3 regions of the Nitrincola salilacus genome follow, and region 3 is predicted to be linked to each of the others. Evidence: predicted binding sites of a transcription regulator. Region 3 holds the regulator's gene; each other region holds the start of a gene.

Region 1 (10,541 bases), 630 kb from region 3:
CCGTTGGGCGGAGAGTTGCGAAGGGGAGTCGGTCATGAATCTGGCGATAGCCGTTGATGGCAAACCGGTGGCTGGAAACTCGGCGCTGTTCAAGGCTGCACGAGGTGCATTTTTACGCAATATTCGCAGTAATGATATTTTCTTTTCATACTTTGCCCGCGCTTCACTGAATTTTGATACGCCCTTGACCTTCTTTGGCAACCTGAAGGATAAAGGGCAGCTGGATGTGAAGAAAGGGGGGGTATTCCCGATTGTTCATGGTGTCAGAACCATGGCGCTTGAACATCGTATCCTCGAAACCAATACTTTCAAGCGCATCGAGGCGTTGGTGGAGTTGGCGCAGATGCAGAAGTCGATGGGCGATAATCTCTGTGAAGCACTGGCTTTGTTTATTCAGCTGCGTTTGCGTCAGCAGATTGTGCGAGTGGATGAGAGTGATAATGGGGTCGATAATACCCCGAATATGGTCGATCTGCAGATGCTGTCAAAGCTGGATCGGGAGCTGTTACGCGATGCCTTGCGCATCGTTAAGGATTTCAAGAAGTTTCTTACTTTACGCTATCACCTGGGTAATTGATTCATGATTCTTCCGCGTACCATAAGACGATTCAAAGAGCGGCGAGAGCATAGAACTGGCGCACATGCGTCATTGTTCGAGCCTTACAAGGGCGATGAAGTTATTTCGCTTGACTGCGAAACTACCAGCCTGGATGTTGGTCAGGCGGAAATCCTTTCGATCGGGGCCGTGAGAATAAAGGGGCGCAAGGTGATGACCAGCGACTTGCTGGATATTCATTTGCAGCCGCCGGCCAGCCTGACTGGAGAGTCGATCAAAATTCACAAGATACGGGCAACGGATCTGGCTGATGGCATCTCAGTGGAAGAGGCGTTGGAGCAGCTGTTGGCCTTTATCGGTAATCGGCCGATCCTGGGGTATTATGTCAATTATGATATCCGGGTGATCGATAAATTCATGCGGCCCCTGTATGGATTTGGTTTGCCGAATAAGGCGATCGAGCTGTCCCATGTTTATCATGACATCATCAAGTGGAAAAGTGTCGGTGGAGATATCGATCTACGCTTTGATACTATCTCGAAAAAGCTCGATGTTCCGATTATTCAACGTCATACCGCGCTCGGCGATGCTATAACGGTCGCTCTCATGTACGTCCGCCTCAAACACGGCTCCCCTCCTTCTGTTGCCTGAGAGTGACAATATTATCCACTGAAGCAGGTATTGGCCTGTTTTTTGCATTATTTATAGTTGGCGAGCAGTGTATTGGAATAAAGTGTCAATTTATTATCGCTTTAGCTGCCAGTATTCTTGTATCCGCTCACTATAGAACTATAATGTCAAAAAAATGCCGTATGTGGATGGGTTGTTAGCATGATTGAGCGTGCCGATATCAACAGTGTTCTGGCTCAGATGAAAGCGCTGAAGGGAGAGGTGCAGCAAGGCGTTCGCCAGCTGGAACTTCCGAGCGAAATTCAATCTGACAAGGCGCCTGATCGCACGGGTTTTGGAACCATGCTGAAATCGGCGGTCGATCAGGTACATGAACAGCAGCAGGTTGCCAATAACATGCGTGAATCCTATGAAAGGGGCGATCCTGGTATCGACCTGCCTCAGGTAATGATTCAGGCACAGAAAGCATCTGTTTCCTTTCAGGCTATGGTGCAGGTAAGGAATAGACTGGTTTCAGCGTATGAAGAAATTTCAAAAATGCCAATTTGATCTGGGCTTAAGATAAATGGAAAACGCGTCAGGGCAATTGGGTAACAGAGGTGGAATACTGGCAGGCTTTAATAGCCTTGGTATTTTGCGTCAGCTGGGTTTGATGGTAGGGCTTGCCGCCAGTGTTGCTATTGGCTTTTCGGTGGTGCTCTGGTCTCAGCAGCCTGATTATCGCGTGCTTTTTTCCAATATGGAGTTCGCTGATGCGAACCAGGTCATTGATCAGCTCCAGCTTTATCAGGTGCCATATAAGTTTGATACCAGCACCCGGGCAATACTGGTTCCAGAATCACATGTTCATACTGCACGATTGCGTCTTGCGGCAGAGGGAATAACTGCCGATAAAACTGTTGGTTTTGAACTGCTGGATCGTGAACAAGGCCTGGGTACCAGTCAGTTTATGGAAACCGCTCGCTATCGTCGGGGACTTGAAGGTGAGTTGGCGCGCACTATCAGCAGTATGAACACAGTGCGTAGCGCCCGTGTTCACCTCGCCATTCCCAAGGATACCGTTTTCATTCGTGATCAGCGCAAGCCCAGGGCCTCGGTCTTTCTCGACCTTTTCTCCGGTCGTCAGCTTGAGCGTGATCAGGTTGCGGCGATAGCTAATCTGATTGCTTCCAGCATACCCGAGCTTGATGTTCAGGATGTCACGGTGGTTGATCAACGCGGGCGCCTGCTCAATACCCGTGATGCAGATGTTGATGTCGTACTGGCAGCTAAACAATTGGAATATACACGTCAGGTTGAAGATACACTGGTTAATCGCGTCAACAGTATTCTTCAGCCAGTGATCGGATTGGGGAATTTTCGTGCCGAAGTGTCGGCCGATATCGATTTTACACAAGTAGAGCAGGCGGATGAGCTGTATAACTCGGATCTTCCTTCGCTGCGCAGTGAACAGACGTTAGAAGAGCGGCGTGCAGCAGGTGCTCAGCCGGCAGGTGTTCCGGGTGCGTTGGCTAACCAGCCTCCAGGCGCTGCAACGGTCCCTGAAGTTGCTAATGGTGAAGGTGGTGTTGCACAGCAGGCGGTAAGCGGTACCAGTCGTAATCAGTCGACGCGTAATTTTGAGTTGGATCGTAGTGTCAGTTATACAAAGCATCAGATGGGGCGTGTCAATCGTTTGACAGTGGCTGTGGTCGTAGATGACCTGCCCAATATAGACCCAGAGACCGGCGCACGTACAAGAGCTGCCTGGACTGAAGCTGAGCTGGAGCGTTTGCGTCTGCTGGTGCAGAATGCCGTCGGATTTTCCGCAGTCCGGGGGGATAGTGTCGATGTTATCAACTCTCCTTTTATAGCGGATGAACCATATGAATATGATGAACCGGCATTCTGGGAGAGTGATTTCTTCTGGACCCTGGTGAAGCAGCTGATGGGGGCTATCTTCGTTCTGGTGCTGGTGCTGGGAGTATTGCGTCCTATACTCAAGAACATCACCGAAGCCGGGCAGCGCAAACCGTCAGGTGGCCTGGGGCCTGCCGGCGAAATCTCTGCTGAACTTGATCAGTTGGCTACGTCGGGTGTGGCTGATGACAGGGTGACTTTCAGTGGCACAGAAAGCGGTGTTTTGCCAACCCCGAACGAGAGCTTTGATTACCAGTTGAATGCTATTCGTAGTATGGTGGCTGAAGATCCTGCGCGCGTGGCGCAGGCGGTGAAGCAGTGGGTTGTGGAAAATGAGTGAGCTGAACAGTATTGAGAAGGCAGCGGTGCTGCTGATCAGTCTGGGAGAAAATGATGCCGCCGATATACTGAAACATCTGGGCCCGAAAGAGGTGCAGATGATTGGTGAGGCGATGTCGCGGCTGGATAATATTCCGCAATCCAAAGTTGAAGCTGTTATCAGTGATTTTCTTAATGTTGTCGGCGATCAGACGGGTATCGGCATCAACAACGATCGCTATATCCGCACCATGCTCAATCGTGCTCTGGGTGAAGAGAAGGCCAAGACGCTGATCGACCGTATTCTGTTCAGTACCAACACCTCGGGTCTTGACACATTGCGCTGGATGGATCCGCGCCAGGTTGCTGAGATCATCCGCTTTGAACACCCTCAGATACAGTCTGTCATCATCTCTTATCTTGAGTCGGATCAGGCTGCCAGTGTGCTGGGTTACTTTGATGATAAGGTCAGGCTCGATATCATGATGCGTATTGCCGCACTGGATCGAATTCAGCCACAGGCACTGCAGGAGCTGAATGATATGCTCGAAACCCAGTTCAGCGGTCCGCGTTCGACGCAGTTGACGCAGATTGGTGGTGTCAAGGCTGCTGCCAATATCATGAACTTCGTTGAGAGCAGTATTGAAGCTGAGCTGATGGAGAGTATCAAAGAGACGGATGAGTCGCTGGCCAGACAGATTCAGGATCTCATGTTCGTGTTTGATAACCTGATGGATGTCGATGACCGTGGTATTCAGGTTATTCTGCGTGAAGTTCAGACCGACCAGTTGGTGATTGCGCTGAAGGGTGCTGATACGGCATTGCAGGAGAAGGTATTCAAGAATATGTCTAAACGCGCGGCTGAGTTGCTGCGTGATGATCTGGAAGCCAAGGGGCCGGTAAGGGTCAGCGAGGTTGAGATGGCGCAGAAAGAGATTCTGTCAGTGGCGCGACGCTTGGCCGATGAGGGAGAGATCTCTCTGGGTGCCGGTGACGATATGATTTGATGTCCTCATGAAGCCGGAACAGAACCAACCCATCAGAATCCCCGCCTCCGAAGTGGGAGATATTGCACTCTGGAAACTGCCTGAAATGGTGGGTGGTTTCGAAACAAGAGCCCTGCACCGAGAGCAGGGGCCTGAGGTTGTCGTGGTTGATGAGGAGATCGTTGCTGAAAAGGTGACGCTTGCCGAGCTTGAAAAGATCCACGAAGAGGCTTATCAGGAAGGTCTGGGGATCGGCCAGAAGGATGGGCTGGAGCAGGGGAAAAAAGCAGGTTTTGAGCAGGGGCTGGAGCAGGGTATTGCTGCTGGCCAGGCGCAGATAAACGCTCGTCTGGAGCTGCTGGATTCACTGATTGAAAAGTTGCAGGCGCCTCTGGCAGGGCAAGAAGCAGCGTTGGAAGAAACGCTGGTGAAACTGTCACTCAATCTTGCCGAGAGCGTTGTCAGGGCAGAGCTGAAATCGCGCCGTGATCTTCTGGCAACCAGTGTGCATGAAGCACTGGCGCTGATTCCTCAGGACAGTGGCCCAGTAAAATTGTATCTTCATCCTGCCGATTGTGAGCGCTTCTCTGAACTCCCGGCTGTCGATAATTTGACACTGATAGATGATGCGGAACTGACAGAGGGCGGCTGCCGCGTTTCATCTTCATACACACATGTTGATTTTACCGTTGAGCAGCGTTTTGCCGAAGTGTCCAGTCAGTTGCTATTGCGTCTGACTGCTGCCAAAGCTGACTCTGAATAAGGGGTGGTGCATGTCTCTGGATGAGCGTTTGAATCGCTATGCCAGCCTTCATTTTGAAACCGCGCGCCCTCAGGTACGTGGTCAGATCACGCGTCTGATCGGTTTGACGCTTGAAGCGGTTGGGTTGCGCGTTGCGTTGGGTGATTACTGCCTTATTGAGGTTACGCCAACGCTCAGTGTAGAGGCTGAGGTGGTCGGCTTTTCCGGAGATCGTGTCTACCTTATGCCGCTGGATGCGGTTGATGGGCTGCAGCCTGGTGCTGTCGTCAGGCCGCAGGCGGGAGCCAGTATGGTGCCAGTCGGCTTTGGTCTACTCGGGCGTGTCCTCAATGGCATAGGTAAGCCGCTGGATGGTAAAGGGCCGCTGGATGCTGAAGACTACGTCCCGCTGGCGGGTGAAACGATCAATCCTCTGAAGCGTCATCCAATAGATACTCCGCTTGATGTCGGAATTCGTGCTATCAATGGATTGTTGACTGTAGGGTGCGGGCAGCGTCTGGGTCTGTTTGCCGGCAGTGGTGTCGGTAAGTCGGTACTGCTTGGCATGATGACTCGTTATACCGAAGCGGAAATTACCGTTGTCGGTCTGATCGGTGAACGTGGACGAGAGGTGCGGGAGTTCATTGATCATAGTCTTGGCCCTGAAGGGATGGCCAAATCGGTTGTTGTTGCCTCTCCGGCAGACGACTCACCCTTGATGAGGCTTCGTGCGGCGCAACTGGCAACCCGAATAGCCGAATATTTCAGAAGTCGTGGCAAGAAAGTGCTGTTGCTGATGGATTCCCTGACTCGTTATGCTCAGGCACAACGTGAGATAGCGCTGGCCATAGGTGAGCCACCAGCAACCAAGGGTTATCCGCCCTCTGTATTTGCGCGCCTTCCAAAGCTGGTCGAACGTGCCGGTAATGGCGAACATAATGCAGGCTCCATTACAGCCTTCTATACGGTTCTCACGGAAGGAGATGATCAGCAGGACCCGATTGCCGATGCGGCACGTGCCATTCTGGATGGGCATATAGTCCTGTCCCGATCTCTGGCTGAACAGGGGCATTACCCTGCTATTGATATTGAGGCGTCGATCAGCAGGGCGATGCCGCAAATCGTTGATCCCTCGCAGTACAATCTTGCCATGCAGTTCCGCCGCTACTACTCAAAATATCAGCAGAATGCCGATCTGGTGTCCGTGGGGGCTTATGCACGGGGGAGTGATCCACTGATGGATCGCGCCATTGAACTTCTACCCATGTTGAATGCCTATCTGCAACAGGGGATGCAGGAAGAGATGCTGTATCAGCGAAGTCTGCAGGAGTTGGCGATGGTACTGTCTCCACCGCCGACGAATGACAAAGCAGCTCCGAAAATGCGCCGATAGGGTGATTGTGTGAAAAAAAAACGCTCTCAACGTCTGAATGTTGTCCTGGATCTGGCCCGTCGCAAGCGTGAGATAGCTGATCGCTATATGGCTGAAAGCCGCCAGCGGGTTGTGCAGGGTGAACAGCAGAAAAAGCAGCTTGAGATCTATCTTCAGGAGTATCAGGAACAGTTTATCCTTGCCGGCCAGGCTGGGTTGACGGCAGTTGCGATGCAGACGCACAGCTTCTTTATCGCCAAGATTCAGGATGCCCTGCTTAAGCAGGAAGAGACTCTGAGGCAGGCCAGATATCAGCTGGAGCAGGTGACGGAGCACTGGCGGCAAGCCTACCGGCATTTTCAGGCGATCGAAAAACTGCAGGGTAAGGCACTTTCGGCAGAGCAGCAGTTGCAGGATAAGCGGTTGCAGAGCGAGATTGACGAGCGTTCTCAGTTGCAGCGTACTCGGGGGATTTAATAATCCCTGGTCATGTTCGCTGATTGTTTTAAGCGGTGGTGACTGGAACTGGCCCTGAAATTGCATTACTCCTGTAAATATTTATTCAGGAGAGATGCATGGCCGCGCAACTGACCGGTTTTATGTTATCCGGACCCACCTTATCACTCAGTCCATTATCGACAGGAGCCCCAGGGCAGTCGGGCGCGCAGCTCTCTGGTGGTCAGATGCAGGCTGGGGCTGGTTTTTCTCTCTGGCTCGGGCAGGCTCAGGCAGCGTCTGCTGGGGCAACGCTATCTACCACTACTTCTGCGGGAGGCGAAAACTTGCCGCAGGATGGCATGCAATTGCCGCCTTTTCCTGCAAAAAACGGCAAGGTTACGGGCATGGAAAGCAGTGCTGAAGGTGCTGGTGAAAATAGTCCGGTCACTCCGGGTTGGGTGATCAGCTCCGATAACCTGAAGCTTGACCTGGGTGAGACTGCCACCACTTCGGCTCAGGAATCCTCAGATTCCGAGGAGCTTGCTCAGCCTGATCTTGCTTCTCTCCTGGCGCTGCTCACTCCAGAGGAAGGTGAAGATGATCCTATGGGTAGCGAGCGTGATGCTCTCTCTGCTGCGCTGTCACGTCTGCTGGAATTGCTGAGTGATGAGCAGTGGCGGCCTGAAGGTGATGACACTCAAATCACGACTGATATGCCTGCCAGGGATGCGCTGGCAGAGTTGCTGGAGAAGTTGCGTGTGCTGCTTGATGGCTCAGAGGATGAGTCGAAGAGTGTTGATGCTGATCTGTTACAAGCGCTTTTCAAGGATCTTGATACGCGTGATCTGCAAAATGAGTTGAGTACAGAGCAGTTGGCCAGGATAGAGGTTGCACTGAAACAGTTGCAACAGGCTTTGCAGCAGGTGTTGCAGGCTCAGTCTGCGCAAACTGAGGCGTTGGTAGATGGCAATATGCTTGCTCGCGAAGCGTTGGAGAAAGTGCTTGAGTTGCTGGCTGAACGATTGGCAGCGATGAAGCCGCAGGAGGGGGGGCAAGTTGCCACAAGCGCTTCAACTGGTGCTGAGGTGCAGGTCGATCGTCTGCAGGAGACTCTGGCTCAGACACAGGTAAAGAGTGGTGCAGATGCCGCTAAGGTGGATGTTGTGCCTGTCGCCCCTCAGGGGGCTCAGCCAGACAAAAAAAATGCTGAAGTGGATTCCAGATCTCAGACCGCTGGAGTCAGTCGTACACCCGAGTCTTTACAGTCATCTTCATCGCCACCACCCTTACATGAGCGCCAGGCTCCGCTTCCGGCCGGATCTGAGCAGCGCAGCGGTGACAGGGCGGCTATCCCCTTTGTTGATCAGACTATTCCTCAAGATCGAAATGTTGATCAGCGGTCTGTTGGTGAAATGCTGAAGCAAAGTGATGCACCTCAGCAGCAACCTGTCAGGATGGAATCGGGGCTGGCGTCAACACCGGCTCAGAGTGTTGTGGCGGCCAACAGCGTGCCCGCAGATGCAACCACTGCAGCCAAACAGGCTGCGCTGGCGCAGCAGTTGCAAAATCCAGCTTGGGCACGGGCGTTGGGCGAGCGAGCCATCATGATGACTCAGCAGGGGCCCAGATTTGCCGAGATCCGATTGGACCCCCCTGAACTGGGTGCATTGAAAATCAGGGTGAATCTGTTGCCCGGTGATCAGGTGAGTCTCAGTTTCAACTCTCCTAATCCTGCTGTTCGGGATGCGTTGGAGCAGAATATGCCAAGGCTCAAAGAGATGTTTGCTGAACAAGGGCTCAATCTGATGGATTCATCTGTGTCAGATGAAGCTCAGGAAGAAAAATCGCGGCAGAGTGCGCAGCGTTCAGGAGACTACCGCAGTGGTGAAGAGGGTGATGATGACCTTGTTCCAGACGGACAAACGGGTCGTCGATTGGGCCTCGTAGACTATTATGCGTAAACAGGATGCTTCAGCCTGAAAATCAGTGTGTTATATTAGCCTCATAATTGGGATGTTTCTTTAGCGGTATTGAGGTTGAGCATGGCGGACGAGAGCGAGCAGGAAGAGGGTGTTGTAGCGCCGAAGTCAAAAAAAAAGCTGTTTATCATTCTGGGTGGAGTATTGCTGCTGGTCATATTGGCTGGCGGTGGAGCTGCTGCCTACTTCTTTCTTCTTGCTGATAAAGAACCTGCAGAGCCTGTTCGGCAGGAGGCAATCTATACAAAAGTTCGCACCCTCGAAGGTCGTCCTTCGTTTGTGGCATCCCTGCAGGCCGAGGGCGGCAGTCGCCACTTCATGCAGGTATACGTTGAGGCGAAAAGTCGTAATCAGGTGGTGGCGGATGCGCTTGACGCACATATGCCACTTATTGTGGCACGCCTTAATGCGCTTTTCACTACTCAATCCGTTCAGCGGTTACGTACTGTGGAGGGGAAGCGAGCTCTGCAAGAGGAGGCGACAGCATTGGTGCAGCAGATAATGACGGAGAAGGTCGGTGAACCAGGGATTGAGACACTGCTCTTCACCGATTTTGTAATGCAGTAGCGGAGCGCACGTATGTCAGTCAAGGATCTGCTCTCGCAGGATGAGATCGATGCGCTGTTGCATGGCGTCGATGATGGCGATGTAGAAACCGATGATGCTGAGGTCGACGATGGCAGTGGCGTAAGGCTTTATGACCTCGCCAGCCAGGAACGAATCGTTCGTGGGCGTATGCCCACACTCGAGATGGTTAACGAACGCTTTGCTCGACAGGCGCGTGTCACTCTTTTCAATCTGCTACGCCGTACGGCCGATGTGACCGTAGGCGGAGTGCAGGTGATGAAGTATGGCGACTACATTCATACACTCTACGTCCCCACCAGCATGACGCTGATGCGCGTGCATCCCTGGCGCGGAACGGCATTGCTGATCATGGATGCCAAGTTGGTATTCAAGTTGGTGGATCAGTTTTTCGGCGGTGATGGTCGCCATGCAAAAATCGAGGGGCGAGACTTCACGCCCACGGAAACCCGTTTAGTATATAAAACTGTCCACCAGCTCTTTGGCGATCTGGTGGACGCCTGGCGTCCGGTCACTAATGTGCGCTTCGAGCAGGTCGGGCACGAGTTGAATCCGGCGATGGCGAATGTGGTCAATCCCAGTGAGGTAGTCGTTGTCAGTACCTTTCAGGTAGATCTTGAAGGAGGGAGCGGCGAGTTCCATGTCACATTACCCTATTCCATGATTGAACCGATTCGTGATCAACTGATGTCATCCTTTCAGAGCAGTGAAACTGAAAAGGATGATCGCTGGCTGACCTCTTTGCGCCGTGACATCATGCTGGCAGACCTTGATCTTGAATTGGTGGTGGCGGAAAAAGAGATGACACTTCGGGATGTCATGGAGTTCGAGGTGGGTGATGTGATCCCGATCGAAATTCCCGAAATGCTTATGCTGAAGGCAAATAATGTCCCGATGTTTACCTGCCAACTTGGTACTTCGCGTGGTAATCTTGCAGTAAAGGTGATCGAGCCTGTTAAACGGGTTGAAGAGTAAACACTGATGGTGCGGAGATAGCGGATTGTGAGTGACGAGAATAACGATGTAGATCAGCAAG
Region 2 (10,541 bases), 320 kb from region 3:
GATGGTCAGCGTATCTGGATGAAAATGGAGGCCCTGCAGCCGCCAGGTTCGTTCAAGATTCGTGGTATAGGTTATGCCTGCCAGCTGTATCAGCAGCGCGGTGCACGTCGCTTTATTTCGTCCTCAGGTGGTAATGCCGGAATAGCAGTTGCCTATGCGGGACGTCATCTGGATGTGCCTGTCGTTGTGGTGGTGCCGGAAACGACTTCAGAAAGAGCCAGGCAATTGATTCGGCAGGAGAACGCTGAGCTGGTAGTGTATGGCAGCTCCTGGCAGGAAGCGAATGAGCTGGCGCAGTCAATGCAGAGTGAGGGAGATGCATTTCTGCATCCTTTCGATGACCCTTTGCTCTGGCAGGGGCATGCCAGCATGATCGATGAGGTGGCTGCCAGTGGCCTGCAACCGGATGCTGTGGTGCTTTCGGTTGGCGGTGGTGGTTTGCTTTGTGGCGTGGTCGAGGGGTTGCAACGTAATGGCTGGGGCGGTGTGCCTGTCGTGGCTGTGGAAACTCTGGGTGCTGATTCACTGCATCAATCTCTGCAGCAAAACGCGCGTATTCAGCTACCCGGCATTAGCAGTATTGCGACCTCACTGGGGGCGCGTCAGGTTTGCGAGCAATCACTCATCTTGTCGGAGCGCCATCCCCTGCAGAGTCTGGTGGTATCTGATCACCAGGCACTGCAGGCTTGTGAGCGCTTTCTGGATGACCACCGTATGCTGGTGGAGCCTGCTTGCGGAGCAACACTGGCGCTGGCCTACGAGCAGCAAGACGTACTGGCCGGTTATCGTAATCTGCTGTTGATTGTTTGTGGCGGGGTAACAGCCAGCTACCAACAAATTCAACAGTGGCAGACTGACCATCGGGGATCATAGTAGCAGGCAGGCCCTCAGCTTCAGGTCATCTGATTACTCTGGCGGGTTCTTGCGTTCAGGCGGTACGGGAATCACATCCACCGCCACCTGCAACTGATGCTCTCCACCACCGTTCATCACGCCCTTGAGTGGGGTGACATCGGCAAAATCCCGTCCCCAGCCGAGGGTGATATAGCGCTCGTCGGGTACACTGCCGTTAGTGGGGTCGATATCCAGCCAGCCCCATCCGGGTATATAGGCCGACAACCATGCGTGTGATGCATCAGCCCCGAGCAGTTTTTCCTGACCGGGAGGTGGCAGGGTTTCCATATAGCCACTGATATAACGTGCTGCCAGGCCCAATGATCTCAGGCAACCGATTGCCAGGTGAGCAAAGTCCTGGCATACGCCGCGCCGACTTTCCAGCACCATCTGCAGTGGTGTTGCCAGAGTTGTGAACTCAGGGTCGTAGGTGAATTCATTGAAGATCGCCTGGTTCAGCTCAAGGACGGCCTCCACAAGGGGGCGGTCACGGGTGAAAAAGCGTCGCGAGTAGTCCACCAGATCAAGACTTTGCTGCACAAAAGGCGAGTCCAGAGCAAACAGGCGTGCGCGCATGTTTTCCAGTGATTGTGTCGAACTGACTCTGTGTGCACCGATGGCCAGTTCACGCAGCGCCTGCTCCCAGGAGAGGCTGACGCGCTGATCCGGCAGAGGGCGTGGCAGCGTGGTCAGGTTGCTTCTGACGGTGACATCCAGGCTGTCATGCAGCTCCTGAATTGAGAAGTAAACGACACGATTACCGAAAAAGTCGACACGTTCACGCTGGCGAACCGCCACTGGAGTGATTGTCAGTTCGCTGTTACTGCAGCGCTGCCAGGGCAACTCACGAGGCAGAAGCCGCGCTTCATTATGACTCAGTGTGACAGATCCAGAGTAATCGTAATGGGTGGTATGGCGTAACTGGTATCTCATCTGTGAACTCCGCATCTCAAGTGCAGGAAGCCGCTGCTCAGGCCGAGGTCTGCATGGTGACCAACTGGCGTAAGGCTTCGACATGGCTGAAGTGGGTATGCGAGATGGCATCCGACAGCTCTGACATGGGTTGGATAATCTGATCCAGCAGCTCCGAAAGCGCCGCCCTCGCGCTGGCTGATTTGTCCAGATCCGCAAGCGTGTCAATATCCACCAGATGCAGCACGCTGGTGGCCTGGATCACCAGACGTGTTTCGCGATTACGATAAGGTGTGCTTTCAGGTTGGGGCAGTCGTTCTATCTGGCGGCCCAGCCGTCGCAGCATGTAGCCGACTGAACGCGGGTTGGCCTCATCGAACAGCAGTAGATCCAGAATGGCAGAGGGGTGGAGTTGTGAACGATAGCGGCGGCGATAAACCGTGAAGTTATCAGTCGTTGCCAGCACTACTTCCCATAGCGGAATACCCGGCTTGTCAGCAGTCAACAGGGCCAGTTTCAATAAGGCAAGGCTGAACTGCAAGCGCTCGATAAAACGCCCGATATCCAGAAACCGCCAGCCGTAGTGGTGTGGCATGGTCTCGTTACACAGGCCATAAAAAGCTGCCAGATCCGTGACAACGCCTTCCAGGCTGCGTTGGCCACTCACAGCGCCCTGAACTCTGGGCAAGTCATTGAACTTCTGCCGCATCGCATTGATGGTACGCCAGGCGTCATCCCCCAGATGATCCCTGACTGCGCGGGAGTTGCGCAGAAACAGACTGAACAGCTGCGGCAGTGAGCTGGGATGCTGTTCCGAGAACTGGCTCAGCAACTGATCGCGCATGAACAGAAAGTCTCGGGTGTAGCGGTTGGTGGTATCGCCCGCCACTGCTCCAGATTCAGAATCGGCAGGAGGTTGTTCCAGCTCCAGTGCGGTCAGCAGATCGGGCAGCAGGCTGCTGTCGACCTCGTTCTGATCCTCCTGCAGGAGTCTGGCAAGAGCTTCACGAAGCAGGCGCGAGCGGTTATCGATACGCTCGCCATAGCGGCCCATCCAGAACAGGCTATCGGCAACACGGCAGGGCATGTCCTTGCCGTCACGGGTCATCACGATAGGTCCGATGGCATGGCGCAACAGGCTGATATGCGGTTGAGGTACCGGAGCAATGACCCAGATGTCCTTGACGATATGGCTATCCAGCAATGGCGTACCGGGCTCACCGACCCAGGCCAGACCACCGGGCATCACGCGATACTGTCGCTCGCTGGCCGGCTTCATCAGGTCATCGGGTTCCAGCAGACTGAAGAAGCGCAGGTTTACCGCCTGAGCTTCAAACTGTTGGGTCTTTGGGTTGAATACAGGTGTCATGGCCGCGCGAAGGGCACGCTGGCCCATATACAGGTGTGGCGATTTGAACATTGATTGCCGTAACTGACGTAGCTCCTGCAGCGATAGCATATCCGGGTAGATCACTCGGGTGACATCGCGGATGTCGCGCACTTGCCACTCATCCGGTTGCGACAGTACCGTTTTGATCGCATCCGCACTGCCGCACCAGAGAGTTTCTCGACAGGGCAACAACAGTTGCTCGCCGAGCAGACGCTCACACAGACGTGGCAGGAAGGCCGCCAGTGCAGGATGTTCCAGTATGCCTGTGCCGATCGCATTGGCAATCTCTACTTCACCATTGCGTGCTGCCTGCAGTAAGCCCGGTACGCCGATCAGGGAATCACCACGCAACTCCAGTGGATCACACCAGGGATCGGTGATCTGACGTACGATTACATCCACCTGGGTCAGTCCACCCAGCGTGCGCATCGATACCTGACCGTCGCGCACGACCAGGTCGTCCCCTTCAACCAGTGAGAAGTTCATGTAGTTGGCGAGCCAGGCGTGTTCAAAATAACCGGGGCTGGCAGGGCCGGGCGAGAGCAGCACGATATTGGGCTCATCCCGCTGCGAGCGAGCCATGCCGGCAAGACAACGGTGCTGTGCCTGCAGAAAACCGGCGAGGCGTTTCAGGGGGGCATCGCGATACAGACTAGGCAGGGCACGGGCAAGGGTGATGCGATTTTCAAGGGCATAGCCGGCACCGGCAGGCGACTGAGTCCAGTCGCCGAGCACTTGCCATTGCCCCTGATGATCGCGAATCAGATCCGTGCCATGCAAAATCAGCAGTGGTCTGTCACCATAGCTGTCTGCTGCACCAAACAGAAAGTTGGGGTGCCCATAGATCAGTTCGGCGGGGAGAAGTCCCTCATCCACGACGCGACGTTCACCATAGAGATCCTCCACCAGCAGCTCCAACAGACGGCTGCGTTGCTTCAGGCCTTTCTCCAGGCTCTCCCACTCCTCTGTGCCGATGACAAAAGGCAAACAATCAAGCTGCCATGAGCGAAGCTTGCCTGGATCATCTTCGTAGGTGTTGAAAGTCACACCGTTCTCATGCAACAGGTTCTGGACCTCTTCGGAGCGCTGACTCAATACCTCCGGCCCCAATGCTCCTAGCTCGCTCAGCACCGCTTTCCAGGGCGAGCGTACCAGTTGCTCCGGCGAAAAAAGCTCATCATGAGCATCGTGTTGGGGATAACTCTCCAGCAGGGGGCGCAGCTCAGGTGGCAGAAGGGCCGGATTGAACATGATCAGATACCAAAGTCAATTCAGCCGGGGCCTCCGGCTGTTTTTAGAACGTGACAAAGTGTTGATTATAAACCTGTACCAGCGTTTATCTCATGCCGGGTGGACGGCGAAGATCCAGTGTGTGCGGATATTCGTAGCTCACCTCTTCATGTGCAACGTGGATAGTGTCATGACTGTGGCCTTCGGTCCAGAAGCGCGTTAAGCGTCGTGCTTCCGCTTCATTGGAGTTCACCGGGAAGGTGTCGTAGTTGCGACCTGCCGGATGCACTACATGGTAGGTACAGCCACCGAGTGAGCGGTTATTCCAGGTATCGATCAGGTCAAATGCCAGTGGTGCATGAACCGGGATCAGGGGGTGCAGGGCAGAGGAGGGTTGCCAGGCTCGATAGCGCACCCCCGCCACCGCCTCGTTACTGCGGCCGGTTCCTGTCAGGGGTACTTTACGTCCATTGCAGGTGACCACGTGGCGGGCCGGATTAAATCCACTGACATGTACCTGCAGCCGCTCCACTGAGGAGTCGACATAACGGGCAGTGCCGCTTCCGCTGACCTCTTCACCGAGTACATTCCAGGGCTCTATTGCCTGGCGCAATTCCAGTCGGGTCTGCTGATAACTGACCTCGCCATAGGAAGGGAATCTGAACTCAAAGAAAGGAGTAAACCACTGAGGATCAAAGTCAAAGCCGTGAGCCCTTAAATCCATCAGGATATCGATCAGATCTTCCCAGATAAAATGCGGCAGCACCCATCGGTCATGCAGGGCGGTTCCCCAACGCACCAGTGGCTTGTTGTAGGGGGCGGCGGCAAAGCGGGCCACCAGTGCTCTGATCAGCAGTTGTTGCATCAGGCTCATGCGTGGGTGAGGCGGCATCTCGAAGCCTCTGAGTTCAAGCAACCCCAGGCGCCCGGTCGGTGAGTCTGGTGAATAGAGCTTGTCGATACAGAATTCGGCACGATGCGTATTGCCGGTGATATCGGTCAGTAGGTGGCGCAGCAGTCGATCAACCAGCCAGGGCTCAGTCACCTCGCCGGCAGGCATCTGTTGCAGGGCGATCTCCAGTTCATAGATCGCCTCGTGACGCGCTTCATCAATGCGTGGTGCCTGACTGGTCGGCCCGACAAACAGTCCGGAAAAAAGATAGGACAGGCTGGGGTGATGCTGCCAGTAGGTGATCATGCTGGCCAGCAGGTCAGGGCGTCTCAGAAAAGGTGAATCCGCCGGAGTGGCGCCTCCTAATGTAATGTGGTTGCCACCACCGGTACCGGTGTGACGACCGTCGAGCATGAACTTCTCTGTGCCCAGACGCGACAGGTGGGCATCTTCGTACACACCTTCGGTTTGCGACACCAGTTCTCGCCAGTTTTTGCCGGGCATGATGTTCACTTCGATCACGCCCGGGTCGGGTGTGATCAGGAATTTCTCCAGACGTGAATCTGCTGGGGGAGCATAGCCCTCAATGCATACCGGCATCTGCAGTGCGGCAGCGGTGTGCTCGATGGAAGCCACGAGATCAATATAATCCTCCAGTTCAACCACCGGAGGCAGAAAGATAAACAGCTTGCCGTCACGCGGCTCAACACACAGGGCAGTATGGAAAACGGCTTCGTCCTCACTATCCAGTGATTGTTCCTGCCAGCACTGTCCCGGTTGCTCATGATGGAAGCCACTTTGACTGTCCAGTGTCTGCCAGTGGCTGAATCGATTGGCAACTTCACCATAGATATCGCTCAGTTCAGAGGGTGTTTCGAACAGTGAACGCGGATGTGAAGTGTCGGCTGTCTGAGTCGGCAAAGAGGTCAGTGGCAGGCGCAGGCCCAGTGGTGAGTCACCCGGCACCAGGAAAAGATAGTCGCGGCGTACCGGCCAGGCACAGGACTGCCAGCGTTTGTTCCTGATATGGCGAGCCAGAGGCAGGGTGTAGCCGGCGACCTCATCCAGTCCACGTTCCAGCAATTTTGCCAGACGTGCGCGCTCCTCATCCGCTTTCAGATCGCTCTGGCGGATGTCCAGATCGATAGACTGCGTCCGCTCCAGCCACAGATAGTAGTAGGCGTCCTCATAGCAGGGCAGCAAGCGTTTGTCGGCAATACCCAAACGCTGAGTCAGTGCGCGGGCAAACTGCTCAGCCTCGGCGATACCCAGGTTGTAGTTCTGTTCAATATCGGCCAGCCAGCGATCATCGTGCCAGAGAGGAGCCTTATCCTTGCGCCAGTAGCAGGCCAGAGCCCAGCGCGGCAGGGGTTCGCCGGGGTACCATTTTCCCTGCTGGAAATGCAGCAGACTGTGGCTGGCAAAGCGCTGGCGCATGCGCTTGAGCAGTGTTTCAGCGCGCTGGAGTTTGGTCGGCCCGAAGGCTGCTGTAGTCCATTCAGGTGCATCCATATCATCGATGGCGACAAACGTGGGTTCGCCTCCCATCGTCAGACGAAGATCCTGCTTTGTCAGTGCCACTTCGACCTGTTCACCGAGGGCATCGATTGCCTGCCATTGGTGGTCGGTATAGGGTTTTGTGACCCTTGGTGTTTCCTGAAAGCGGGTCAGGGTCATGCTGACGTCGAACGTGACTTCGCAGAGTTCGGTTGTACCACTGATCGGCGCTGCACTTGTCGGCGAAGGTGTGGCAGCCAGCGGGATGTGCCCTTCACCTGCCATCAGTCCGGAAGTCGGGTCCAGCCCGATCCAGCCAGCGCCGGGAATGAACACTTCAGTCCAGGCGTGCAGGTCGGTAAAGTCTTTCTCAGGTCCTGGCGCTCCATCCAGCGCTTTGGTATCCGGGGTGAGTTGCACCATGTAGCCTGAAACAAAACGGGCGGCGAGGCCTAGATGCCGGAGGATCTGCACCAGCAGCCAGGCGGAGTCACGACAGGAGCCCTGCTGCAGTTCCAGTGTTTCCTCGGCGCTCTGTACACCCGGTTCCATCCGCAGCAGATAATTCACATCTTGTTCCAGGCGTTGGTTCACGCCGACCAGGAAGTCCACAGTTGCCATCTCCTGAAGACTGACACTATCCACCCAGGTCTGCAGTCGTGGACCCTTTTCGGTGATTTCCAGATAGGGAGCAAGCTCTTTTTTCAGGGATTCGGGATAGCTGAAAGGGAAGTGCTGGGCGTAATCCTCCAGAAAAAAATCAAAGGGGTTGATCACAGTTGCCGGCGCGATCAGTTCGACATCGATATGCAGGTGCTGCATCTTTTCAGGAAATACCAATCGCGCCAGATGGTTGCCGAAAGGATCCTGCTGCCAGTTGATGAAGTACTTTCCACCCGAGACCTTCATTGAGTAGGCCTCGATATGTGTACGGCAATGAGGCGCGGGTTTGAGCCTGACCAGATGTGGCGACAGACTGACCGGACGATCAAAGTCGTAATGTGTGGAGTGCTTCAATGCAACGCGGATTGTCATGCTTGTCACCTGTGGGAGTTGGCGTACCCGTTACTCAGTTATAGAGGTACAGCAATTGATATGCCAGTTGGCTGTACAACAAAAATCGTGCAGAAGGTGTCACAATCAGCTATGTTCTGTCGATGGGTGGTACGTTGTGTACCGCGCCCTTGACTGCATTGCACTTTTGTGGTGCGTTCAGGTAACGATGCCTGGCTTGTTTTGGTGCAAATCTTCCGAGCCAGAGTGGCAAAAAGAGTGCAACACTGCTGTTTGTATCCTTGGTATAGCAATTGCAGTACCCTAACACAGGTCCATACAGTTTTTGGCTTGGGATAGCAAATTATGAGCAAAATAAATTGGAAGCAGTACGCATGTAATGGTTTATATGATGAGTTGATGGCAGCACCCGGAGAGCCACGCCCTGCTGCCAAAATGCTTTGTGAATATCTGGCCCAACTGGATGCCCATGAATTGGCAGAGCATAAATCAGCGGCCGAGATAGCGATTCAGGTGATGGGGATCACCTTCACCGTCTACAGTGAAGGGACGATGATTGATCGTGCTCTTCCCTTCGATATCGTGCCGCGCATCATTCCACTGGATGAATGGCTACGCACGGAGGCGGGGCTGAAACAGCGTGTTCAGGCCCTGAACATGTTCATCAACGACCTCTACCACGATCAGCGGATCATCCGCGATGGTGTCGTCCCGGCTGAGGTTCTGGCCCAGTCAGCAAATTTCCGACCGCAGTGTGTCGGTGTAACTCCGAAACACAATATCTGGGCACATATCTGTGGCAGCGATATCGTTCGCGATGTAGATGGTACGCTTTTCGTCCTGGAAGATAACCTCAGGGTTCCCTCGGGGGTGTCTTACATGCTGGAGAATCGCAACGTCACCAAGCGTGTGTTGCCAGACTTCTTCGCCACCGGCAGGATTCAACCGGTTGATGATTACACCTCGCAACTCTATGAGATGCTCTCCTCCATGTCACCTCGTCCGGGCGATGACCCTCAGATCGTGATATTGACTCCCGGGATCTATAACTCGGCTTATTTCGAGCACGCTTATCTGGCACAACAGATGGGTGTTCAACTGGTCGAGGGCAGTGATCTGCTGGTGGCGGATGATGAGTGTGTCTATATGCGCACGGTGGATGGTCTGCAACGTGTGGATGTCATCTACCGCCGTGTGGATGATATGTTCCTGGACCCTGAAGTGTTCAACAAGGAGTCCATGCTCGGGGTGTCTGGTCTGATGCGGGCCTGGCGTAAGGGCAATGTGGCACTGGTCAATGCACCAGGTGCCGGTGTGGCAGATGATAAGGTGATATATGCCTTTGTGCCAGCCATTATCCGCTACTATCTGGATCAGGAGCCGTTGCTGGCCAATGTGCCGAGCTATCTGTGCATGTATGACAAGGATCGTGAATATGTGCTGGATCACCTGCACGAGCTGGTGGTTAAACCGGCCAACGAGTCCGGTGGCTACGGCATGCTGATCGGGCCTCACGCCAGTAAAAAAGAGCGCAAGGCTTTTGCCGAACTGATCAAGGCCGATCCGCGCAACTACATGGCACAGCCGACGCTGAATCTATCCACATCACCGACGCTTTGTGATCGGGAGATGGAGCCACGCCACATTGATCTACGGCCCTTTATTCTGTCGGGAGAAGACGTTTATGTCACGACCGGCGGTATGACGCGTGTGGCGATGAACAAGGGATCGCTGGTGGTTAACTCTTCGCAGGGTGGCGGCAGCAAGGATACCTGGATAGTCGATATGAAAGGGGAATAAGCGATGTTGTCACGTGTTGCAGAAAATATTTACTGGATGGCCCGCTCCCTCGAAAGAGCTGAAGACACGGCGCGACTGATCAGTGTGAATACTCACTTGCTGCTGGATCTGCCACGAAGCACGACATTGGGTTGGTCTTCACTGGTGGACATTACCGGTAGTGGTGAACTGTTCAATGAACACTATCCGCGCAGTGATGAGGCGAGCGTGTTGAACTTTCTCTGTGCTGATCGTCGTTATCATGGCTCCATCATCTCATCGCTGGCGGCTGCCAGAGAGAATTTGCGTACCACTCGGGATGTGATGCCGCGCGAGATCTGGGAGGAAGTGAACCAGCTTTATCTGAATATCAATGTCATGGTCGAGGCGGGCGTCACTCCACGCAACATAGATCTGTTGCTGAAGCGGGTGATTCGCAGCTGTGAAACGGTCACAGGCTTGATTGAAGGAACGCTCAGCTACACTCAGGTGAGAACTTTCCTGATGATGGGGCGTTTGCTTGAACGGGTCGACATGACGACCCGTATCATTGATGTGCGCTCGGCTAACCTGCTGCCGCGCTCACCGGAAGAGCTGACGCCTTTCGAAAACCTGCAATGGATGAGTGTGCTGAAATCCCTGACCGGGTTCCAGATGTATCGTCAGCATGTGCGGCTGCGTGTGCGTGGACCGGATGTACTGCGCTTTCTGTTGCAGGACAGACGCTTTCCTCGCGCGATAGCCTGCACTCTGGATCGTCTGGCAAAAGAGCTGGATACCTTGCCTCGGCATGACCAGGCGATAGTTGAACTGGAGCGCTGCCGTGAACGGATCGCTCAGGCCCAGGTGTTCAAACTGGCGGCCGAACCGGATCTTCTGCACCACTTTGTGGATGAGATACAGCTGGATATCATCAATATACATGATGCGATC
Region 3 (10,541 bases):
TCCTCCAGGACCAGAGCAGACTGGGTATCATAAATAAAACTACCGTCTTGCAGTGATTCATCATCACCACCTGGTACTATCCCGATATACTGCTGCCCCAACAGACCCGAGGTCAGTATCTGAGCTGAGCTGTCAACGCTCAGAAAATTGAACTCCGGCTGAATCTCCATCTCCACTTCTGCAAGCAGAAGCTCAGGATCCAGACGAATCGAGGTCACCTCGCCGATATGCACACCCGACATGGATACCCGGGCGCGTGCTGACAGACCACCGATATTTTCGAAGTGGGCATAGATCTTATAACCCTGCCCTTTGCTGGTCAGATTCAAGCCACTCACATTCAGCGCCAGCACGATCAGGGCCAGAAAGCCAAGAAGCATGAAAAACCCGACACCTATCTCCATTGTACGCATGCGCATTGTTACAGATCTCCAAACATCAAAGCAGTAAGAATAAAGTCCGCTCCCAGCACAGCAAGGGAGGCATATACCACAGTACGCGTTGTCGCCTGACTGATACCTTCGGATGTCGGAATACAGTCATAACCCTGATAGACAGCGACCCAGGTCACGATAAAGCCGAACACCACCGCCTTGACCACACCGTTGAGCACGTCATCTGTAAAATCCACAGCCTGCTGCATATTCGACCAGTAAGCACCGCTGTAAATTCCCAGCCAGTCTACCGCGACCAGTGACGATCCCCAGATCCCGACCACGGCAAATATCATCGACAGCAGCGGCAGACACATGAAGCCTGCCCAGAAGCGTGGCGCAATGATTCTGCGCAAGGGGTCTACACCGATCATCTCGAGACTTGCCAGCTGTTCGGTCGCTTTCATCAAACCGATCTCTGCCGTCAGCGCAGAACCGGCGCGTCCGGCAAACAACAATGCCGTCACAACGGGTGCCAGCTCACGCAACAGGCTCAGGGCAACCATCTGACCGACTGCCTGCTCCGAGCCATAATCAACCATGATTGTATAGCCCTGCAGACCCAGCACCATCCCGATAAATAATCCGGACACCACTATGATCACCAGAGACAGCACACCCACAAAATAGATCTGCTTGATCAGCAATGGCAACATCACCAGAGGCTGGGGCTTCGCGACCAGTGCATGCATCAGTATCTGGCCGGACCGCCCGAAAGCGGCCACCTTCGACAGGGTTTTATGCCCAAGTCGCTGTATTCGATCTATCATTTAAGCTCCCCACCCAACAGATCTTGCATGAAATCAGGTGCGGGATAATGGAATGGCACAGGCCCATCCGGCAATCCCTGCACAAACTGGCGCACCTGTTCTGAATCGACTTCACGCAGCATGGCGGGCGTCCCGTGTGCTGCCACCTTGCCATCAGCCAGAATATAGATGTAGTCGGCAATCGACAGAGTTTCCTGAATATCATGCGACACGATGATGCTACTATGCCCCAGCGCCTGATTAAGCCGTTTAATCAGGTTTACCAGGACAGCCATTGCAATCGGATCCTGCCCGGCAAAAGGTTCGTCATACATCACGATATCAGGATCCAGTGCGATGGCACGAGCCAGGGCAACTCGACGCGCCATACCGCCTGACAGCTCTGCCGGCATCAGATGAATCGCCCCACGCAGACCAACCGCCTGAAGCTTCATCAATACGATATCGCGGATCATCGCATCTGGCAGGTCGCTGTGAACACGCAACGGGAAGGCGACATTGTCAAATACACTCATATCAGTGAACAACGCGCCACTTTGAAACAGCATACCCATGCGCTCACGCGCCCTGAACAGCTCATTGCGCCCCATGCGGGAGATATTATTGCCTTCGAGCAATACCTGGCCACGCTCCGGTGCAAGCTGTCCACCGATCAGTTTCAGCAAGGTGGTTTTGCCGCTGCCGGAAGGCCCCATGATAGCGGTGACTTTGCCACGCGGTATTGCGATGTCCACACCATCAAAAATGACACGTTCACCCCGCGAAAAGGTGAGTTCCTGTATATCGATAATTATGTCACTGAGCATGGTCGAAGCCGCAGCCTGTGAGGTTTCCGCTTCCATTCTGGCAATACCCTATCAATCACTGTCAACAAAGCCGCCCAATATATCATTTGCCAACACAAGTTAAAATGAGGTTCAGATTACCGCCTCGCCTGACCACACGATGAGATGAGTGGTTTCAAAGCATGACAGCCAGAACTGAACCTGAACTGAAGATCGCACAGCGATTGACCCCCTTTACCAGACAAAAGTTTCAACCTGACCGACATCCGTACGGGAATTGGAGTGAATTCAACAAATCCGATACGATCTGAAGCTGAGCTGGGTTAAACTTGTCGGCCATGAGACAAATGCTCCTGAGGAGCTGCCGATTCAAGCCAAGTGAGAGGCGAACCGATACTGCATGACAGAATTCAACTTTCTCGAAACCGGAAAACGCACAATAGAGATTGAGCGAGAAGCCGTTGATCTCCTGCTGAACCATCTGAATGAAACATTTGTACACGCCTGCGAGCTATTGATGCAGTGCAAGGGCCGTATCATTGTGACCGGCATGGGTAAGTCCGGCCATATCGGCAACAAGATCGCCGCCACACTGGCCAGCACAGGAAGCCCGGCATTCTTTGTTCACCCTGGCGAGGCCAGCCATGGCGATCTCGGCATGTTCACCGGTCAGGATGTCGTGCTGGCAATTTCCAACTCAGGTGAAACATCCGAGGTCGTGACCATACTGCCTCTGATCAAGCGGATGGGGGCCCCTCTGGTCAGCATCACGTCCAACCCCGAGTCAACTCTGGCCAGAACAGCTGACATCAATCTGCATGTTCCTATTGAGCGCGAAGCCTGCCCGCTCAATCTTGCACCGACTTCCAGCACAACCGCACAATTGGTGCTCGGCGATGCGCTGGCCATTGCGCTGCTTGAAGCTCGCGGCTTCAGTGCCGAAGATTTTGCCATCTCTCATCCGGGTGGAAGCCTGGGTCGACGACTGCTGTTAAGGGTTGAAGATATCATGCACAGTGGCGATGACATCCCGCGCGTGACGATCTCGACACCGATCCGCGAAGCCTTGATGGAGATCACCCGAAAACGCCTGGGAATGACCGCCGTGACGGATGACAACGGCGTACTCAAGGGTATTTTCACCGATGGTGACCTCAGACGTACTCTGGATCAGGAGATAGATCTCAAGCACACGGCCATCATCGATGTCATGACAGTGGGCTGCACAACCGTGCAGGCCCATGCGCTGGCTGCCGAAGCACTGAAAGTGATGCAGGAGCGCAAGATCAACGCGCTGTTGGTCACTGATGCTCTGGGGGTCCCGATCGGCGCACTCAACATGCATGACATGCTGAAAGCGGGAGTGATCTGATGACACATGATCTTTCCACTGCATTGATCAACCGCCTTAAATCGGTTCATCTGGTCGCTTTTGATGTCGATGGCATCCTTACCAATGGCCAGCTTAATTTTCTGGCTAATGGACAGGAGATCAAGTCCTTTAATACGCTGGATGGGCTGGGCATCAAGCTGCTCCATCAGGCTGGACTGGAAACTGCAATTATCACAGGTCGCAGCTCACCTCAGGTTGAGCTGCGTGCCAAGGCGCTCGGCATCACCTACCTGATGCAGGGACGCGAAGATAAGCTGGCCGCATTGAAAGAGATCTGGACCGACACCGGACATTCTGCCGCTACAACCGCTTATATAGGGGATGACTTGCCGGATCTGTCTGCCATCATTACAGTGGCCTTTGGCGCAACCGTCCCTGATGGCCACGCCCTGGTACGCCAGGAAGCTGACTGGTGCACCAGCCGTCGTGGTGGAGAGGGAGCTGCTCGCGAGTTCTGTGAAATCATTCTTGCCGCACAGGGCAAGCTGCAGGCGCTTTTCGAGGAGTACCGCTAAGTGTTTTCATCGATTCGTCTGCGCATTCTGCTGGCGCTGCTGATCATGGTACCCTTACTGTTGTTCTGGGGGTTCTTCGGCATCCCGACCGAAACGTCATCAGAAAGGCCTCCCCTGCCAGATGAAGTGGACTTTTTCATCCGTGATGCCCGCATACAGCTATTTGGTGTTGACGGTCAGTTGCAACAGGAGATCACCACTCCCTTGGTGCAACACCTGCCAGGCCTGGAACAGGTGCAGATGATGACACCTGTGCTGACCCAGAGTCGAGCAGACGGATCGGTGCTCGAAATCATAGCCGATGAGGCCTGGATGCTGGACGATGAAAGCAAGATTGAACTTGCAGGGGATGTACAGGTTATTGATAATCCTGTACAAGGCACACCCATTATCATGACCACAAGCGTTCTGGCCCTGTTTCCACCACAGGACTTCGCTTCGACAGAAGCAGCCGTAACTCTTACAGATGGCCAAAGCCGCACAGATGCCATTGGTATGCAGGCCTGGTTCAGTGAGCGACGTGTTGAGCTGCTATCAGAGGTAAGAGGTATTTATGTCAAGAATTAAACAAGTGGCACTATTGTGCCTGAGCAGTTGCTTGCTTCTGGCAAACGCTGCACACGCCCTGCCGAGCGACAAAGATGAACCTATCTACATCAGTGCAGATCAGGCCAGCATGAATGAGCAGACAGGCGTTACCATCTACAGTGGCCGCGTTGAAATACGTCAGGGCAGCATGCTGCTGCTGGGAGACCGTGTAGAGCTGCGTCGTTCATCCGATGGCGAAATTGAACGCATCATCTCAACCGGCACCCCTGCTGAGTTCCATCAACAGCACCGCGAGGGGCAGCCACTGACCAAAGCTTACGGCCAGAACATGAATTACCACGTTACACAGCAGCAGGTCACCATCACCAATCAGGCCCGTGTGGTTCAGGGTAACGACAACTTCACCGGCGAACGTATCGTATACAACATGGATCAGGCGGTTGTGGATGCATTCGGTAGCGAAAGTGGTGGGCAGCGTGTTGAAATGGTCATTCAACCCAGAAGCAGTGGAAACTGATTATGGCAATGCTTGAAGCACTCCATCTGGCCAAGAGCTACAAAGGCCGTCAGGTTGTGCGTGATGTATCACTCAAGATCAGCCAGGGAGAGATCGTGGGTCTCCTCGGCCCCAACGGCGCAGGCAAAACCACCTGCTTCTACATGATTGTCGGTCTCGTGGCAGCGGATGAGGGCCATATCCGTATCAATCAGGATGATGTCACAGGCATGCCGATGCATGGCCGTGCACAGCGAGGAGTCGGTTATCTGCCTCAGGAGCCCTCGGTTTTCAGAAAGCTCAGTGTACGTGATAACCTGATGGCAATTCTGGAAACACGCAAGGAGATGAGCAAGGCCGATCGTGAAGAGCAACTGGAAGCACTGCTGCAGGAGTTTCATATCACGCACATCCGCAACAGTCCCGGTATGGCGCTGTCGGGTGGCGAAAGGAGACGCGTCGAAATTGCCCGGGCACTGGCAACAGAGCCCACCTTCATACTGCTGGATGAGCCATTTGCCGGCGTTGACCCCATTTCGGTCAATGATATCAAGCAGACGATTCGCCATCTGCAGAGTCGCGGTATAGGAATTCTGATCACCGATCATAATGTCAGGGAGACACTCGATATCTGTGAACGCGCTTACATTGTCAGTGAAGGAGCCATCCTCGCAGAGGGAGATCCCGAGACAATCATGGCGAATAAGCAGGTCAGATCAGCCTATCTGGGCGAACAGTTCAGGCTATGATGACCACTATCCACCGTCTAACCTCAAGTGATAATACTGGCATATGAAACAAGCGCTACATCTCAAGATTGGCCAGCATCTCACGATGACACCTCAGTTGCAGCAGGCGATACGGCTGCTGCAACTGTCGACGCTTGATCTGCAGCAGGAGATACAGCAGGCGCTGGAAAACAATCCACTGCTGGAGGTCAGCGAAGAGGAGCATGAGCCAGAGACCGCGTCGATAGAGGAATCCTACGACACCTCTTACGAAGATGCGCACGAAGACAGCTATGACAGCAAAAGCTACGATGAGAAGGATGAGTTTCAGCCATCCGGTAACTCAGAGATTGTCAGCAAGAGCAATACGGAGAGTACTGACAGTCGGGCCGAGAGTGATGACAGTTTTGACGGCCCGGATACCGACAGTGAATGGAGCGAACAGATCCCCTCTGAACTGGCTACAGACAGCAGTTGGGATGACACATACCAGCAGCAGAGCAGTAGTGCATCATCCGACGACTGGCCAGACAACGAGAATGATACCCGCGAAGACACCCTGCAGGACCATCTGAACTGGCAGTTAAATCTGACGCCAATGAGCGATGCTGATCGCATGGTCGCTGAAGCCATCATTGACGGCATCGACACCGATGGCTACCTGAAGGTTTCAACCGAAGAACTGCTCGAGCAGTTCAAAGAACAGGAACCTGATTATTTTGGCGATGCCGAGCTGGATGAAATAGAAGCCGTTCTGCATCGTATCCAGCAGTTCGATCCTCCCGGCGTAGCGGCTCGCGATCTCAGTGAGTGTTTGATCATCCAGCTGCGACAGTTTGGATCCTCGCTACCCTGGGGCAAAGAAGCGATAAAGCTGGCCTCGGATCATCTGCCGCTTCTGGCAAGCCACGACTATCGAAGCCTGATGCGTAAACTGCGCGTCAAGGAAGATGATCTGCAATCGATCATCTCACTGATTCAGTCACTGAATCCGCGCCCGGGCTCCAGCATCATCTCCAGTCAATCTGAATATGTGATCCCTGATGTCATTGTCAGCAAGCACCGTGACGAGTGGATTGTTACCCTGAATCCTGACACCTCGCCAAAACTGCGCATCAACACTCAATACGCAGATTTGATCAGAAGGGCTGACAACAGCGCCGATAACAACTATCTTAAAAGTCATCTACAGGAAGCTCGCTGGTTCTTGAAGAGCCTTCTCAGCCGCAATGACACACTACTGAAGGTTGCCAGCGAAATCGTCGAAAGACAGCGAGATTTTCTGGATTTCGGTGAGGAGGCAATGAAGCCCATGGTGCTACACGACATTGCGGAAGCTGTTTCCATGCATGAGTCCACCATTTCCAGGGTCACCACGCAAAAGTTCATACATACACCGCGCGGCATCTTCGAGCTCAAATATTTCTTTTCCAGCCAGGTCACGACTGCTGACGGTGAAGGCGCCTCCTCCACCGCTATTCGTGCACTGATCAAGAAGCTGGTTGCAGGTGAAAACAGCGCAAAACCACTGAGTGACAACAAGATCGCTCAACTGCTGAAAGAACAGGGCATTAACGTCGCAAGGCGAACTATCGCAAAATATCGCGAAGCGCTGAGCATACCACCTTCTAATGAGCGCAAGCGTTTGCTTTAATAACAAACAGGCACAGAACAAACCTTATCGTGCCTGACAACAAGGAGAAGCCTTATGCAGATTAATATCACTGGCCATCATGTAGAGCTGACTGATGCACTGACCGAATATGTGCATGCGAAATTTGAAAAGCTGGAGCGCCATTTCGATAACATTACCAATGTTCAGGTTATCCTCACTGTTGAAAAAACCCGCCAGAAAGCAGAAGCTGATGTACATCTAGCAGGTGGAGAACTGTTTGCGACAGATGAACAGGATGACATGTACACCGCAATTGATGGGCTGGTTGATAAACTTGATCGGCAGGTTATCAAGCACAAGGAAAAAATGAAGTCTTTCAAATAACCCACTAACCAAGACCGACATTACCCTATGCATATCTCCGAGCTGCTGACCGAATCCAGAACACTATGCCACATGGATGCGGCCAGCAAGAAAAGAGTCCTCGAACTGGCCAGCGATACCCTCGCTGCCCAGATCGAAGGACTGGAAACTGAAGAAATCTTCAGTGGTCTGCTTAATCGCGAAAGACTCGGTAGCACCGGGATAGGTGATGGTGTGGCAATTCCGCACTGCCGCCTTCCCGGCTGTGAACAAGCGCTGGCGCTGCTCATAACACTTGAGCAACCCATCGACTTCGATGCGATCGACAACCGACCGGTTGATCTGTTGTGCTGCCTGCTGGTACCGGAAAATGAAGCCGCACAACATCTTCAGACTCTGGCCAGCATTGCCGAACTTTTCAGCAACAGCGATGTGCGTGAAACTCTGCGCAACTGTACCGACAGTCACTCGCTTTATCAGGCGCTGGTGGCCACCTCGGGTAACGGGAGTTAACAGATGAAACTGGTCGTCCTCAGCGGCCGCTCCGGCTCGGGCAAAAGCACCGCCCTGCAGGCACTGGAAGATATCGATTTTTACTGTATCGACAACCTTCCAGCCCTGCTCCTGCCGGAACTCATTGGTCAGATGTTGTTGGCGCCAGATCGTCCTGAACGATTGGCCGTCAGCATAGATGCCCGCAATCTGGTCAGCAACTTGCGTCAGGTACCGGATATTTTGCGCAGTATCAGCCAGATTCCAGATCTCAGCAGTGAAGTTATCTACCTTGATGCCGGTGAAGCCACTTTGCTCAAACGCTTCAATGCCACTCGCCGTAAGCATCCGCTGACCAGCAGTGGTGCGGGGCTGAAAGAAGCGATCGAAAAAGAGAGACTACTGCTCGAACCGATTGCCAGCCTGGCTGATATTCGTATGGATACCTCGAGGCTGACGCTCTATGAGCTGCGCGACTCCATCAAGCTGCGTGTTGCTCAGAGACCGGAACAGTCGTTGTCGTTGCAGTTTCAATCCTTCGGCTTCAAACATGGCCTCCCCCTGGATGTAGACTTCACCTTCGATGTCCGCGCTCTTCCTAATCCCTACTGGATCCCGGAACTGCGTCAATACTCAGGGCTGGACACCGAGATCAAGGCATTTCTCGAGCAGTCTGAGGAAGTAAAGGAGATGCTGGATGACCTGCGAGGTTTTCTGGAAAAATGGATTCCCCGTTTCGCACGCGATAACCGCAGTTATCTCACCATCGGCATAGGCTGCACCGGCGGACAACATCGCTCCGTGTATATTGCCGAGTGTCTTGCTGGTCATTTCAGTCAGCATATGGATAATGTGCAGGTACGCCACCGCGAACTGACCTGATCACCGACAAGCCAGAGAACCCTACAGCAACATGATCAAAACCTCCCTGACCATCATTAACAAGCTGGGCCTGCATGCGCGCGCTGCAGCAAAGCTGACGGCAACAGCCAGCCAATATACCTGCGACATCAAAGTCGAGAAGGAAGGACGTGTTGCTGACTGTAAAAGTATCATGGCGGTGATGATGCTGGCGGCCAGCCAGGGCACAGAGCTGACCTTTCATCTTGACGGCGATGATGAACAACCGGCAATTGAGGCGCTTGAGACTCTGATCAACAACCGCTTCGACGAAGCTGAATAATTCTGGAAAGATGACTGATGAGTAAACGCAAGGCAGGAAACGAGCATCTGGAGCACGACGAATCCGAAGAGATCAGCAAGTCGGAGATCAAACGCCAGATGCACGCGCTGCAGGAGCTGGGTAAGAAGCTCTCTGAGCTTCGCCCGGACCAACTGGCAAAAGTATCTATGAGCGATCATATGCGCCGTGCGGTTGAAGAGAGCCGACGTATCAGTTCCCACATCGCGCTGAAGCGACATATGCAATACCTCGGTAAACTGCTGCGTACCGAAGACAACGAAGCGATACAGATCGCTGTGGACATGTTTGATGCCTCGACCCAAGCGCATAATCAGCGCTTCCATGCTCTGGAGAACTGGCGTGAACGCCTGATCACGGGTGACAACAATACCATACAGCTATTTATCGACGCCTATGCAGGATGTGACATCCAGCATCTGCGCCAACTGATCCGCAATGCTCAGCGCGAAAGGGAGCAGCAGAAACCTCCGGCACATGCGCGCAAACTCTTCCGTTATCTGCGCGAGCTGGATGAACTGGAAGATGGCACCCAGGAAAGCTGATCTATTGCTCCTGGCAAGCTTAAGCCTTTTCAGTCACGCCTGTGCTGCTGCACAGGCATGCGCTGCCTGATCTGAGCAAGATATTCGAGATCAATGTCAGCCATAACCAAAGCGGGCCCCTGCTTGCATCTGGCGAGTACCTTACCCCATGGGTCTACAATCATCGAATGCCCCCAGGTCTCGCGCGTCTCACTATGACGACCTCCCTGATTGGCTCCCAGCACATAGCACTGAGTTTCACAGGCACGCGCCCTTAGCAATAGCTTCCAGTGCGCCTTGCCGGTTTTCCAGGTAAACGCCGAAGGAACACTGATCACCTGCGCTCCGGCGGCCAACAGGCGCTGATAATGCTCGGGAAAGCGCAGGTCGTAGCAGATACTCAGCCCCAGACGCCCGACTGGTGTATCGATCACCTGAATATCATCGCCACCCGGCTCAATCCAGTCGGATTCACGGTAGACCTGCTGCGCATCGCCGACATCGACATCAAACAGATGGCGTTTGTCATAGGCACAACAGATCTCGCCATCACTATCCACCACCAGGCAGCGGCTGCGTACACGCCCTCTGTCGAGCACTTCACCTGACTCATCACGCAGCGCCGGAATACTCCCCGCCACTAACCAGATGCCATACACCCTGGCACTGTGAGTCA

Evidence for each region. The regulator sigma-54, encoded in region 3, starts transcription at its own class of promoters, with help from an activator protein. The targets are predictions, from matches to a motif close to TGGCACNNNNNTTGCTNT.
Region 1: fliE (flagellar hook-basal body complex protein FliE) is a predicted target of sigma-54. The motif match lies at 1,239-1,256, and genes of this name have one in related genera.
Region 2: ACK3CJ_RS17805 (DUF2126 domain-containing protein) is a predicted target of sigma-54. The motif match lies at 7,899-7,916, and genes of this name have one in related genera.

What each region holds. Positions count from the first base shown of each region.
Region 1 is NZ_CP176580.1:4,157,419-4,167,959, reverse strand. It holds gene ACK3CJ_RS19215 (DUF294 nucleotidyltransferase-like domain-containing protein) at 1-577, shown strand, start outside; gene ACK3CJ_RS19210 (3'-5' exonuclease) at 581-1,207, shown strand; gene fliE (flagellar hook-basal body complex protein FliE) at 1,427-1,735, shown strand; gene fliF (flagellar basal-body MS-ring/collar protein FliF) at 1,752-3,425, shown strand; gene fliG (flagellar motor switch protein FliG) at 3,418-4,410, shown strand; gene ACK3CJ_RS19190 (flagellar assembly protein FliH) at 4,418-5,152, shown strand; gene fliI (flagellar protein export ATPase FliI) at 5,163-6,524, shown strand; gene fliJ (flagellar export protein FliJ) at 6,534-6,980, shown strand; gene ACK3CJ_RS19175 (flagellar hook-length control protein FliK) at 7,079-8,902, shown strand; gene ACK3CJ_RS19170 (flagellar basal body-associated FliL family protein) at 8,984-9,487, shown strand; gene fliM (flagellar motor switch protein FliM) at 9,500-10,480, shown strand; gene fliN (flagellar motor switch protein FliN) at 10,508-10,541, shown strand, end outside.
Region 2 is NZ_CP176580.1:3,846,607-3,857,147, reverse strand. It holds gene ACK3CJ_RS17820 (pyridoxal-phosphate dependent enzyme) at 1-873, shown strand, start outside; gene ACK3CJ_RS17815 (transglutaminase family protein) at 907-1,827, opposite strand; gene ACK3CJ_RS17810 (circularly permuted type 2 ATP-grasp protein) at 1,865-4,447, opposite strand; gene ACK3CJ_RS17805 (DUF2126 domain-containing protein) at 4,533-7,850, opposite strand; gene ACK3CJ_RS17800 (circularly permuted type 2 ATP-grasp protein) at 8,175-9,629, shown strand; gene ACK3CJ_RS17795 (alpha-E domain-containing protein) at 9,633-10,541, shown strand, end outside.
Region 3 is NZ_CP176580.1:3,523,431-3,533,971, forward strand. It holds gene mlaD (outer membrane lipid asymmetry maintenance protein MlaD) at 1-419, opposite strand, end outside; gene mlaE (lipid asymmetry maintenance ABC transporter permease subunit MlaE) at 422-1,204, opposite strand; gene ACK3CJ_RS16300 (ATP-binding cassette domain-containing protein) at 1,201-2,010, opposite strand; gene ACK3CJ_RS16305 (KpsF/GutQ family sugar-phosphate isomerase) at 2,390-3,361, shown strand; gene ACK3CJ_RS16310 (KdsC family phosphatase) at 3,361-3,897, shown strand; gene lptC (LPS export ABC transporter periplasmic protein LptC) at 3,898-4,464, shown strand; gene lptA (lipopolysaccharide transport periplasmic protein LptA) at 4,451-4,963, shown strand; gene lptB (LPS export ABC transporter ATP-binding protein) at 4,966-5,691, shown strand; gene ACK3CJ_RS16330 (RNA polymerase factor sigma-54) at 5,735-7,324, shown strand; gene hpf (ribosome hibernation promoting factor) at 7,379-7,669, shown strand; gene ptsN (PTS IIA-like nitrogen regulatory protein PtsN) at 7,697-8,161, shown strand; gene rapZ (RNase adapter RapZ) at 8,165-9,022, shown strand; gene ACK3CJ_RS16350 (HPr family phosphocarrier protein) at 9,054-9,323, shown strand; gene yjgA (ribosome biogenesis factor YjgA) at 9,341-9,886, shown strand; gene ACK3CJ_RS16360 (carbon-nitrogen hydrolase family protein) at 9,916-10,541, opposite strand, start outside.